Regions from separate parts of the Streptomyces sp. NPDC020875 genome, predicted to be linked through region 1. Evidence: riboswitches for the same ligand, from Rfam matches in the RefSeq annotation. Region 1 holds a riboswitch; the other holds the start of a gene.

The links. Region 1 has a riboswitch for cyclic di-AMP ahead of AB0G74_RS10010 (M23 family metallopeptidase). Riboswitches for the same ligand answer to the same signal wherever they lie in the genome.
Positions count from the first base shown of each region.
Region 2: linked by a shared signal. The riboswitch ahead of AB0G74_RS04375 (transglycosylase family protein) and the one ahead of AB0G74_RS10010 (M23 family metallopeptidase) in region 1 are both predicted to bind cyclic di-AMP.

Region 1 covers NZ_JBFADP010000013.1:100,417-104,578, forward strand. The annotation lists gene AB0G74_RS10000 (pitrilysin family protein) at 1-52, shown strand, start outside; gene AB0G74_RS10005 (pitrilysin family protein) at 49-1,446, shown strand; cyclic di-AMP (ydaO/yuaA leader) riboswitch at 1,895-2,059, shown strand; gene AB0G74_RS10010 (M23 family metallopeptidase) at 2,071-2,898, shown strand; gene AB0G74_RS10015 (GntR family transcriptional regulator) at 3,179-3,925, shown strand.
Region 2 covers NZ_JBFADP010000005.1:45,828-49,989, reverse strand. The annotation lists gene eno (phosphopyruvate hydratase) at 43-1,323, opposite strand; gene AB0G74_RS04375 (transglycosylase family protein) at 1,770-2,498, opposite strand; cyclic di-AMP (ydaO/yuaA leader) riboswitch at 2,502-2,681, opposite strand; gene AB0G74_RS04370 (transglycosylase family protein) at 2,970-3,965, opposite strand; gene AB0G74_RS04365 (cytochrome P450) at 4,126-4,162, opposite strand, start outside.

The DNA of each region.
Region 1 (4,162 bases):
CGACGCGGAGAACGAGACCGACCACGACGCAGAAGAGGGGGCGGACAAGTGACCGACGCCGCCGAGCCGCTGACCACGATGGACTTCCACCCCCGGCCCGCCTCCGGGGTGCCCACCCCCTGGGCGTTCCCCGCCCCGGACCGCGGCACGCTCCCCAACGGGCTGACCGTGCTCCGCTGCCACCGCCCCGGCCAGCAGGTGGTGGCCGTGGAGATCAACCTCGACGCCCCGCTCGGAGCCGAGCCCGAAGGGCTCGACGGGGTCGCCACGATCATGGCCCGGGCCCTGTCGGAGGGGACCGACAAGCGGTCCGCCGAGGAGTTCGCGGCCGAGCTGGAGCGCTGCGGCGCGACCCTCGACGCCCATGCCGACCACCCCGGCGTCCGGGTGTCGCTGGAGGTGCCGGTCTCCCGGCTGCCGAAGGCCCTCGGGCTGCTCGCGGAGGCGCTGCGCGGTCCCGCCTTCGACGACGGAGAGGTCAAGCGGCTGGTCCGGAACCGGCTGGACGAGATCCCGCACGAGCAGGCCAACCCGGGCCGCCGCGCGGCCAAGGAGCTGTACCGCCGGCTCTTCCCGGCCGGGCTGCGGATGTCCCGCCCCCGGCAGGGGACGGAGGAGACGGTGGCCCGGATCGACTCCGCCGCCGTCCGGGCCTTCTACGAGGCCCATGTCCGGCCCGCCACCGCCACGGCGGTCGTGGTCGGCGATCTGACCGGGATCGACCTGGACGCCGTCCTCGCCGACACCCTCGGCGCCTGGCAGGGCGACGGGGCCGAGCCCCGGGCCCGGGAGGAGATCTCCGCCGACGACACGGGTCGGATCGTGATCGTGGACCGGCCGGGCGCCGTCCAGACCCAGCTGCTGATCGGGCGGATCGGGGCGGACCGGCACGACCGGGTGTGGCCCGCGCAGGTGCTCGGCACGTACTGCCTCGGCGGCACCCTCACCTCCCGGCTCGACCGGGTGCTGCGCGAGGAGAAGGGGTACACGTACGGCGTCCGGGCCTTCGCCCAGGTGCTGTGCTCCGCCCCCGACGGCTCGGGCGCGTCCCTGCTGGGCATCAGCGGCTCCGTTGACACACCCAACACGGGCCCGGCGCTGGCCGATCTGTGGACGGTGCTGCGGACCCTGGCGGCCGAGGGGCTGACGGACGACGAGCGCGATGTCGCCGTACAGAACCTGGTGGGGGTCGCGCCGCTGCGGTACGAGACGGCGGCGTCGGTCGCGGGCACGCTCGCCGACCAGGTGGAGCAGCACCTCCCGGACGACTTCCAGGGGCAGTTGTACGCCCGGCTGGCGCAGACCGGGACGGTGGAGGCGACCGCGGCGGTCGTCAGCGCGTTCCCCGTCGACCGGCTGGTGACCGTACTGGTCGGTGACGCGGCCGAGATCGAGGGCGCCGTCAGGGAGCTGGGGATCGGGGACGTCACCGTCGTCAAGGGCTGAACCGGCGGCCCGGCGGCGGAATCCGGGCCGACGGACAGCCGGACAGACCAATAAGACGGACCGACCGGCCCCGGTCCCGTACGCGCGCATCCGCGTACGGGACCGGGGCCGTGTCGTGCCCGTACGGAACCGGTGCCCGGTGCTTTCGTACGGGCACGGGGCGCGAGGGGCCGCCGGGAACGGGCCCGGGCCGTCCGGGCGGCGGGACCACCCGGGCCGGGGGCGGAAACCGGCCGGAGGGATCCGGCCGGGGGTGCAGACGGGCCGAACGGGTAACCGAAGTACGGCCGTCGCCCCCCGCCGCCCCGTCAGCTGTCCGTTTTGATGGGAAGTTGACCGACACGTGCTGTGGCATGAGCAACAAAGAGGGCTGTTTGTTTGGTGATCGACACGCGCCGCGCCTAGCGTCGGTCCGGCTGTTCGCAGGCAGGCGCCGCAACCGCGGCACGGACAGCCATCGCCGAGTCCCCGTCAGGCGCGAGCCCAGGGGAGCCGGGGACCCATGTTCCCCTTGGGGTGAATCGGAACCTTCGCAGCCCGCGGAGGAACCGTAGGAGACCTTCCTCTTCTCCGAACCCGTCAGCTAACCCGGTAGGCGAGAAGGAAGGAAAGGACCAGCCTTTCATGGCGTTCGCCCGATCCCACGGGAAGCACCGTGCCCCGAGCCGTGTGACGCGCCGCAGCGCGAGCCTCGCCGGAGCCGCGACCCTCGCCACCACCGGCGTCATCGGCACCTTCGCCGCCCCCGCGTTCGCCTCCGACAACGACGGCCGCGACCAGGGCCCCGAGACGGGCGGTCTGAGCGCCGAGGACACCGGCTCCATCCAGATCCTGGCCGCCGACGACACCGGCTCCCTGCGGACGCTCTCCGGCCCCGACACCCTCGCCTCCCAGGTCGCCGACCAGGCGCACGCCCAGAAGCAGGAGGCGAACGCCCGCGCAGAGGCGGAGGCCGAGGCCAAGAGGCAGGCGGAGGAGCGGGCCAAGGCGGAGCGCGAGGCCCGGGAGCGGGCGGCCCGCGAGGCGGAGCGCAAGCGGCTCCTCAACACCTGGACGTCGCCGGTCGCCGGTTCCGAGGTCACCACCTCGTACCGGGCCAACAGCTCCCTCTGGTCCTCCGGCAGCCACACCGGTATCGACTTCCACGCCTCCACGGGTACGAAGATCGTGTCCGTGGGCGCGGGCACGGTCGTCGAAGCGGGCTGGGGCGGCGCGTACGGCTACAACGTCGTGATCCAGATGCGCGACGGCTCCTACACGCAGTACGCCCATCTGTCGTCCCTCTCGGTCGCTGCGGGCGCGAGCGTGATGCCCGGCCAGGAGATCGGCCGCGCGGGCTCCACCGGCAACTCGACCGGCGCCCACCTCCACTTCGAGGTCCGGACCGGAGCGGAGTACGGCTCCGACGTCGACCCCGTCTCCTATCTGCGGGGCAAGGGCGTCAAGATCTGACACCCCCCGCCCCGGCGGACACCGCCCCCGGTCCGTCCGGGCGGGCTGTCCCCCTGTTCCTCCCGTGCCCCGGCGCCCCGCGCGCCGGGGCACGCGGCGTTCCCGGCCCCGCCCCGGCCGCGCGATACCGTACGGGCCGCCGCCGTACGGAATCGGCCGCCCTTGGCCGAAATGAACTGCCGGGTTATCGGGAACAGTCGGAATTCCCGATCGGCTGACATAGAGTCGGCCGGGAAATAAGAACCGCAAATGATTTCCCGGACCACGGCGGAGGTGCAGTATGCGGGTTCCCGCGCATTCGGTCTGCAGGGCGATTCGCGACGACATCGTCTCCGGCGTGTTCCGGCGCGGCGAACGACTCACCGAGGAACAACTCGCCCAGCGGTACGGAGTCTCCCGGGTCCCGGTGCGCGAGGCGCTGCGGACCCTGCGGGCCGAGGGCTTCGTCACCACCCGGCGCCATGCCGGGGCGTCGGTCGCCGAGCCCACCGGCCGGGAGGCGGCCGATCTGCTGGAGATCCGTACGCTGCTCGAACCGCTGGCCGCGGCCCGGGCCGCCCGGCACCGCACGGAGGGCCATCTGCGGGTACTGCGCGGACTGGTCCGGCTGGGGCGGGAGCGGGCGGCCGGTGACGGCCGGGCGGGGGATCCGCGGGCGCTGGACGCCTGGTTCCACGACACCCTCGCCGAGGCGTCCGGCAGTCCGGGGCTGATCGCGCTGCTCACCCCGGTCCGGCGGAAGATCGCCTGGATGTACCTGGTGGAGTCGGCTCACGGACGGTCCGCCGAGTGCTGGGCCGAGCACGGGGCGATCGTGGACGCGGTGGGCCGCGGTGACGCCGAGCGGGCCCGGACCCTGACGGCCCTGCACACGGAGCGCGCCGCCGGGCTCCACCGGCTCCGCGGGCCGGGCGCCCCGGACGGCGCCCTCGAACGGCCGCCGGTCCGGGGTCGCCCGCAGGCGAGGGGGCGGTCGGCGGCGGGCACCGGCCGGGCAGCCCGGGTGGGGGTACGGGGGCCGGTCTGAGGCGATCGCGCCCCGGCCGGGAGCCGCGGCGAATCGGCACCGCCCGGCCCCGCGGGGGCGGGCGGCGGACCGCAACATTTCGGCAACACGGAATGCGACCGCATTTAACACGGCTCCCGTATAAAGGAGTCGTGCCATATTTCCGATGGCCATTCCCGATGATTCCCGGCGACGACTCGTGGCCGGGTCGGATGTTTTCGCCATTCGTACGGTTCGTGCGGTGAAAACACATCAGGC
Region 2 (4,162 bases), on a different contig from region 1:
GGAGGCGTCGGCCGTCGACTGTCGGCATCGGCCTCCCGGGTGTCAGCCCTTGAAGCGGGGGAACGCGCTGCGGCCCGCGTAGACGGCCGCGTCGTCCAGGATCTCCTCGATCCGGAGGAGCTGGTTGTACTTGGCGACGCGCTCGGAGCGGGCCGGGGCGCCGGTCTTGATCTGGCCGCAGTTGGTGGCGACGGCCAGGTCGGCGATGGTGACGTCCTCGGTCTCGCCGGAGCGGTGCGACATCATGCACTTGAAGCCGTTGCGCTGGGCCAGCTCGACCGCGTCCAGGGTCTCGGTGAGGGACCCGATCTGGTTGACCTTGACCAGCAGGGCGTTGGCCGAGTTCTCCTCGATGCCGCGGGCCAGCCGCTCGGGGTTGGTGACGAACAGGTCGTCGCCGACGAGCTGCACCTTGGTGCCGAGCTTCGCGGTGATGGTGTTCCAGCCGTCCCAGTCGTCCTCGAACAGCGGGTCCTCGATGGAGACCAGCGGGTACGCCTCGACCAGCTCGGCGTAGTACTCGGTCATCTCGGCGGCGGTCCGGGACTTGCCCTCGAACTCGTAGACGCCGTCCTTGTAGAACTCGGAGGCGGCGACGTCCAGGGCCAGCGCGATGTCGCGGCCGGGGGTGTAACCGGCCTCCTTGATGGCTTCCAGGATGAGGTCGAGCGCCTCGCGGTTGGAGCCGAGGTTCGGCGCGAAGCCGCCCTCGTCGCCGAGGCCGGTGGAGAGGCCGCGGCCCTTCAGCACCTTCTTGAGGGTGTGGTAGACCTCGGTGCCCCAGCGCAGGGCCTCGGAGAAGGACTCGGCGCCGATCGGCGCGATCATGAACTCCTGGATGTCGACATTGGAGTCCGCGTGGGATCCGCCGTTGAGGATGTTCATCATCGGGACGGGCAGCAGGTGCGCGTTCGGGCCGCCGAGGTAGCGGAAGAGCGGCAGGTCCGACGCCTCGGAGGCGGCGTGCGCCACGGCGAGGGAGACACCGAGGATGGCGTTGGCGCCGAGGGAGCCCTTGTTGTCGGTGGCGTCCAGGTCGAACATGGCCTGGTCGATCAGGCGCTGCTCGGTGGCGTCGTAGCCGACCAGCTCGGGGCCGATCTGCTCGATGACGGCCAGAACGGCCTTCTCGACACCCTTGCCCAGGTAGCGGTTGGGGTCCCCGTCGCGGAGCTCAATGGCCTCGAAGGCGCCCGTGGAGGCACCGGAGGGCACGGCAGCACGGCCGGTGCTGCCGTCGTCGAGGCCCACCTCGACCTCGACCGTGGGGTTGCCCCGGGAGTCGAGGATTTCCCGGGCTACGACGACGTCGATGGACGGCACGAGCATCTCCTTCTGGGATGTGACGCGTGGGATGCGGGTTTGTTTCGGCCCTTGCGGTCACGAGCCTAACCGGACGGGGGGCGCCGTCCCGCCGGTGCCCGCCCCCTGGGACGAAAAAGAGTACGAAGAATCGCGGTGACCGGCGAAGGCCGCGCCACTACCCGCCGGTAACGGCTCTCACCTGCGCTCTCGCCCGCTCAGACGGGTGTACGGAGGCATCGGCGGCGGGGCCGTACGGGGCCGTGGGGCGGGTTCGGCGCGGGGGTGATCCGGGGGCGATACGGGGAACCCCGGACCGGCGCGTACGGGGGAGTCGCGCCGGCCCGGGGCGGTGGCCGTCTCCGGGCCGGGGCCGTGATAGGACCCGGCGCGAGGACGGCCGGGGGGACGGACCCGTGGGGGGTGGGCCGCCGCGGGGACGGCGGCGGCCCGGGGCCCGTCGGGGGTCAGCTCAGGTGGAGCAGCTGGCCCGGGAAGATCACGTCGGCGTCGTCGACGATGTCCTCGTTCAGCTCGAAGAGCTTCTGCCAGCCGCCCGTGACCTGCTCGGCCTCGGCGATCTTGCTCAGCGTGTCGCCGGCCTTGACCTCGTAGGTGCCGTCGCCCTTCAGGAAGCCCTTGGCGGGACCCTGGGACTTCTTCGGCGCCTGCTTCTGGGCCGGGGCCTCGGCGCGCTCGGAGCGGGTGGTCGGGGCCTCGGCCCGCTTCTGCTCCTTCGGCGCGGCCTTGGGCGCGGCCTGCTTCTTGGGCTGCTCCTGCTTCGGCTGGGCGGGGGCCTGCTCGGCCGCGCCGCCGCCGTACGGGGCGTTGGAGAGGCCGACACCACAGCTCGGCCAGGCGCCCTTGCCCTGGCCCGCGAGGACCTTCTCGGCGATCTCGATCTGCTGGGCCTTGGAGGCCAGGTGCGCGTTGGACGCGTACTTGGTGCCACCGAAGGCGGCCCACGTCGACGGGGAGAACTGGAGTCCGCCGTAGTAGCCGTTGCCGGTGTTGATGGACCAGTTGCCGCCGGACTCGCACTGGGCGACCTTGTCCCACTCGGCGGCGGTGGCGGCGGAGGCGGAGGTGGCGCCCATCAGCGGGGCGGCGATGGCGGCACCGGTGATCCCGGCGAAGGCGGCGAACTTGGCGGCCTTGGACGGACGGCGGTGCTTGCCCTTGGTGGCGAACAGCATGGCGGATCTCCTCACCGACGCCTACGAGGTGAGCTGTCGGGTTCGAGCGCAGTGAGTTGCCCGGCCGGACGACCCTCGGGTCGTACGGCTTCACCCCTAGCCGGGGTCCGCCGTCCTCGCGGACGGCGGACGGGACCGGCACAAACCTGGGTCCCCCGCTCCTGCCTTCGGCGCTGTCGCGACGACTGTTCCCCCCGACCGACGGCAGGATTCGGCGTGACGGTCAGTGGTGCCCGCTTTGGCGAGCGGTCCAGACCGTAGCCACAGCCGTCCCGGTTCTTCAAAGACGGAACATCATGGGCAAATCACCCATCCCGCCCCTCCGGTAACTTGCGTTTCCGCAGGTGACGCGCGGAATCGGCAATTCCGGAAGGGCCGGGACGACGACCTGGGCAAAGAGACTCATGTCTCACTTACGCGAAACCGGACATTTAATGACGAATCACTACGTCAATTTCGCCGGGGCGCACGCTACTTCGGCTGAAGATCAAGGCTCTGGCCAGGCAGGATGAGGTCGGGATCAGCACCGACCACCTTCTGGTTGGCCTCGTAGAGCGCCGGCCAGCCGCCGGGGACGTCCTTCGCCTCCGCGATGGCCCAGAGATTGTCGCCGGTGCGCACCGTGTAAGTACCGGACGCCGGGGCGGTTTCGCCCGCGGTGTCCTTACTGTCCTTCGCGGTGGTCCCGTTCGCGGGGTCCGTGGCACCGGATCCGCCCGCGCTTCCCGGGTCGCCCTGGTTCCGGGCGTCGGCCCGGCCCGGGGTGTCGCCGCGGGACGTCCGGTCGGGGCCGGACATCCGGGACGGGTCGATGGCGTCCACGGCGGCGTCCGGGGCGGTCGCGTCGGTACGGGCTCCCGCACCGGCGTCCGTACCCGCGTCGGCACCTCCGGCACCGGCCTTCGGGGCGCCGCCGCCCGCCGTGCCCGGCTCCGTCGCGGGCGTACCGCGGTGCTTGCCGGTCCCGGGCGCCTCGGCGGACTTGCCGGGCGTCTCCTTCTTCTGGCCCGCGTCCGCCCCGGGCGTCGCCGCACCGGTGTCCCGGCCGCCCGCGTCACGCGGCTCGGCCGGGGCGGTCTCCTTGGCCGCGTCCGCGGCGCGCTTCGCCGCCGGGCCGCTCGGCACCGGATCGGCGCCCGGGTCGACGCCGGTCGAGGCACCCGCCCCGAGCCCGGCGTTGGACCCGCACGACGGCCACGCCTTGACGCCCTGGGCCGCGAGCACCTTCTCGGCCACGGCTATCTGCTGGGAGCGGCTCGCCAGATCGGGCCGGTCGGCGAACTGCGCACCGCCGAAGGCGTCCCAGGTCTCCTGGGAGAACTGAAGACCGCCGTAGTAGCCGTTGCCCGTATTGGCGCTCCACTGCCCGGCGCTCTCGCACTCCGCGACCCTGTCCCAGACCGCGGAGTCCGCGGCGGACGCCGAGGTCGCGCCGAGGAGCGGGATCGCGATCGCGGACCCCGTCACCCCCGCTGCGACGACCAGGGCCGGGGCCTGTCGAGGACGGCGATGTCGACCATTCCCGGAGAGCATGCGCTGAGCCTTTCCGCTGAGGGCTGGAACGGGGGTGAACGTAGCCGCACTCGAACGTCTGTCACAAGTCGATGCAGCGGAGATCACGCGAACATCACATTCTTGATGGTCCGTCAGTAACAACCGGATCG